One region of the Streptomyces sp. NPDC037083 genome, then DNA from elsewhere that is predicted to be linked to it. Evidence: riboswitches for the same ligand, from Rfam matches in the RefSeq annotation. Region 1 holds a riboswitch; the other holds the start of a gene.
The links. Region 1 has a riboswitch for glycine ahead of gcvP (aminomethyl-transferring glycine dehydrogenase). Riboswitches for the same ligand answer to the same signal wherever they lie in the genome.
Positions count from the first base shown of each region.

Region 1 (2,191 bases):
ACGGACGTTCCGGACCGACGATCCCGGGCTTCAGCCGGCGGACCCGCTGCCCCTGGTCCGGCGAAGACCCGAGGAGGGGTCGGGGCCGACGGCCGTGGCGCCCGGGCCGGACGTCGGCTCCACGACAGCGGGCCCCGGGAACTCGCGGTGAGGCGGGTCCGTTACACAGAGTGAAGCCGTCGCGGGCGGCGCCCGGCCGCCCCACGGGCCGGCCGGGATGCTCGGGCGTCGGGACAGGCCTGCGTTCGGGGGCTCAGCTGTCGTCGGTGCCCGCCAGTCGGCCGAAGTCATGGTCGGGGAGCGGAGGAGGGGATCCCATGTCGAGACCGTAGTGGTGGTACAGCTGGAGTTCCTGCTCCGGGGAGAGGTGGCGACCGACGCCGAAGTCCGGCGCGTCCTTGATCAGGGCCCGGTCGAAAGGGATGCGCAGGGCGCCCTCGACCAGCTCGCTGGGCTCCAGGGGGACGAAGGCGTCGCGGGAGAACAGGCCCGTGCGTATCGCCGCCCACTCCGGTGTGCCCGTGGCGTCGTCGAGGTAGACCTCGTCGACGGTGCCGATCTTGGTGCCGTTGCGGTCGAACGCCTTGCGGCCGATCAGGTTGCGCGGATCGATGTCGGTTCGCACGGGCCCTCCACTGGGTCGCAACTCATCCGTAAGCACTACAAAAGAGCACAATGGGACGGGCGGCCACTCGAGAGGGCGGCGTTGACCTCGCTGGTAGTCTGACAACGGCTGCTGACCCCGTGCGGGAGAGTCCTCCGAACGTCATCGGAGGCGCCGAAGGAGCAAATCCTCCCCGGAATCTCTCAGGCTCACGTACCGCACGGACGAGGTCACTCTGGAAAGCAGGGCGGGTGCCGACGGCGTCGACGGCCACCGCTCTCACCGACGGTGAAAGCCGGGTGCCCGCGGGCGGCCGGTGAAGCTCTCAGGTTGAGATGACAGAGGGGGAGGCCGTCCGGGTACCCGCGCCGTGGTGACCCTCGAAGGTCGTGTCAGACCAGGAGGCCTCCGTAATGACCCATCGCATTCCGCTCTCCGAGCTCGAGCAGGGAATCCCCTTCGAGCAGCGCCATATCGGGCCCGATCACGAGGCGCGGGCCAAGATGCTCGCCCATGTGGGCTACGGCTCGCTCGACGAGCTCACCGCCGCCGCCGTCCCGGACGTGATCAAGAACGCCGACGCGCTGGACCTGCCGGGCGCGCGCACCGAGGCCGAGGTGCTGGCCGAGCTGCGCTCGCTGGCCGATCGCAACCAGGTCCTCGGCTCGATGATCGGGCTGGGCTACTACGGGACGTTCACGCCCCCCGTCATCCTGCGCAACGTCATGGAGAACCCCGCCTGGTACACGGCCTACACGCCGTACCAGCCGGAGATCTCGCAGGGGCGGCTCGAGGCGCTGCTGAACTTCCAGACGATGGTCGCCGACCTGACGGGTCTGCCGACGTCCGGTGCGTCGCTGCTCGACGAGGGCACGGCCGCGGCCGAGGCCATGGCGCTGTCGCGGCGCATGGGGAAGAACAAGAAGGGCCTCTTCCTCATCGACGCGGACGCGCTGCCGCAGACCATCGCCGTGATCCGGACCCGCGCCGAGCCGACCGGCGTGGAGGTCGTCGTCGCCGACCTGAGCGACGGCATTCCGGCGGAGATCGCCGAGCGTGAGATCAACGGCGTGCTCGTGCAGTACCCGGGGGCGTCCGGCGCCGTACGTGACCTCAAGGGGCTCGTCGACCAGGCGCACGGGCTCGGCGCGCTCGTCACCGTCGCCGCGGACCTGCTCGCGCTGACGCTGCTGAAGTCGCCCGGAGAGCTGGGGGCGGACATCGCCGTCGGCACCACGCAGCGGTTCGGCGTGCCGATGGGCTTCGGCGGCCCGCACGCCGGCTACATGGCCGTCCACGAGAAGTTCGCGCGCAGTCTGCCCGGGCGGCTCGTGGGCGTGTCCGTGGACGCGGACGGACACAAGGCCTACCGGCTCGCGCTGCAGACGCGTGAGCAGCACATCCGGCGGGAGAAGGCCACCAGCAACATCTGCACGGCCCAGGTGCTGCTCGCGGTGATGGCGGGGATGTACGCGGTCTACCACGGCCCGGACGGACTGCGGGCGATCGCCCGGCGCACGCACCGGTACGCCACCGTCCTCGCGGCGGGCCTGGCCGCCGGCGGGGCCGAGGTCGTGCACGGCTCCT
Region 1 covers NZ_JBVJSQ010000008.1:10,180-12,370, forward strand. The annotation lists gene ACZ7DE_RS21860 (DNA polymerase IV) at 1-151, shown strand, start outside; gene ACZ7DE_RS21865 (PRC-barrel domain-containing protein) at 254-625, opposite strand; glycine riboswitch at 738-833, shown strand; gene gcvP (aminomethyl-transferring glycine dehydrogenase) at 1,018-2,191, shown strand, end outside.

Region 2 (2,191 bases), on a different contig from region 1:
GGAGAGCACCTCCTCCAGCTCGTTGCCGGGCCATCCGCCGTGCGGATGGGGGTGCGTCTGCGCCGGGAAGTCCGTCGGGAAGTCCGCCGGGGGGAAGTCCATCTGCCTACCGCCTGCCGAGAACCGCTCACTGTGCTGTGGCTGAAAGGCTAGCGGGTGCCGCGCGGGTCGTCTCAGCCCGTGAAGCCGATTCGTCGCAGGACGTCGGCCGCGGACCGGTCGATCAGGACCGCCGAGCCGCATCCTTCGGGCAGCCGGCCCTTCTCCACCGAGCGCAGCAGACGGGCGGCGGCGCGGCGGTGGCGCAGGAAGGCGTAGCGCGAGACGCCCCGGCCGCGCTCGCGCTGGCCCTCCAGCGCGGTGTCCGTGCCGACGTCGAGGAGAAGCAGGTGGAGCGTGCCGCCGCGGCGGCGGGCCTCGCGGGCCAGCCAGTCGCGGACCCAGGTCTGCGTACCGCAGTCGTGCACGACGACTCCCTCGCCGCCGCGCAGGGCGCGGCGCAGTCCGGCGTAGTGGGAGAGGCGCACGAGGGGACGGTAGAGCGCGTAGGGCAGGAAGCCGGGCATGCGGGCGTCCCAGCGGTCGCGGGTGTCCTGGGAGTCGACGCGGACGCCCTTGACGGCCCGCTTCATGAGCGTGGACTTGCCGCTGCCGGGCAGACCGGTCACCACGACCAGGTCACGGGGGCCGAAGAGCAGGCCGTGCGGGCTGCGGCCGGCCCGGTCGCGCAGGTCGCGGACGACGGGCGCGGGCCGCGGGCCGCACGCCTCCCGGGCCCGGGCGGCAGGCTGCGTGGGCAGCGCGATCCCCGAGCCGGTCGCCAGTGCCGTGGTCCTCGCCGTGGTCGTCCTGTTCACCGTGATCGTCCTCCCCTGGGGTCAGGTGGTGCTCATCCCCATCGAGCGTAAAGAGAAGGTAATGCGCGGTGTCTCGCGTTTTCATGCGCGTACCGACACAAGCCGGTTACAGATGCGGCCTGCCGCGATCGGGGCGAGCCGTGCAATGATGGCCGCGCCAACTGCATACCGGCCGTTTGAATCCGCGCGGGAGAGTCCTCAGCAGCAACTTCGCTGGGGCGCCGAAGGAGCAAGTCCCTCCCTTGAATCTCTCAGGCCCCGTTACCGCGCGGGCGAGGCACATCTGAAAAGCGGGTCGCCCTCGGGTGGCTCCACCCAAGGTGCAAGTCACGATCTTCCGCGATCATGGCGAACCTCTCAGGTTCCGATGACAGATGGGGAGGAACGACCTCGCCTGTCATGCCTTTGGGAGACGACCGACCGATGAGCAGTACCGAACCCTCTGACGTGCGCCGCACCGCGCTCGACGCCCTGCATCGTTCGCTCGGCGCGACGATGACCGACTTCGCCGGCTGGGACATGCCCCTGCGCTACGGCTCCGAGCGCGACGAGCACAACGCCGTCCGCACGAAGGCCGGGCTCTTCGACCTCTCGCACATGGGCGAGATCACCGTCACCGGCCCGCAGGCGGCCGCCCTGCTGAACTTCGCGCTCGTCGGCGACCTCGCGGCCGTCGGCGTGGGCCGCGCCCGCTACACCATGATCTGCCGGGCCGACGGCGGCATCCTGGACGACCTGATCGTCTACCGGCTCGCCGAGACCGAGTACATGGTCGTCGCCAACGCCTCCAACGCGCAGGTCGTGCTCGACGCGCTCGTGGAGCGGTCCGAGGGCTTCGACGCGGAGGTCCGCGACGACCGTGACGCCTACGCGCTGATCGCCGTGCAGGGACCTCAGGCGCCGGGAATCCTGCGGTCGGTGACCGACGCCGACCTCGACGGCCTGAAGTACTACGCCGGCCTGCCCGGCACCGTGGCCGGCGTCCCTGCGCTCATCGCCCGTACCGGCTACACCGGCGAGGACGGCTTCGAGCTGTTCGTGAAGCCGGAGCACGCCGTGGAGCTGTGGCAGGCGCTGACGAAGGCCGGCGAGGGCGCCGGACTGGTCCCCTGCGGGCTGTCCTGCCGGGACACGCTGCGCCTGGAGGCGGGCATGCCGCTGTACGGGCACGAGCTCAGCACCTCCCTGACCCCCTTCGACGCCGGGCTCGGCCGGGTGGTGAAGTTCCAGAAGGAGGGCGACTTCGTGGGGCGCGAGGCGCTCGCCGCGGCGGCCTCGCTGGCGCAGGAGAAGCCCCCGCGCGTCCTCGTCGGCCTGGTCGCCGAGGGGCGTCG
Region 2 covers NZ_JBVJSQ010000016.1:235,694-237,884, forward strand. The annotation lists gene ACZ7DE_RS35085 (enhanced serine sensitivity protein SseB) at 1-102, opposite strand, end outside; gene ACZ7DE_RS35090 (AAA family ATPase) at 174-857, opposite strand; glycine riboswitch at 1,035-1,134, shown strand; glycine riboswitch at 1,135-1,241, shown strand; gene gcvT (glycine cleavage system aminomethyltransferase GcvT) at 1,281-2,191, shown strand, end outside.
Region 2: linked by a shared signal. The riboswitch ahead of gcvT (glycine cleavage system aminomethyltransferase GcvT) and the one ahead of gcvP (aminomethyl-transferring glycine dehydrogenase) in region 1 are both predicted to bind glycine.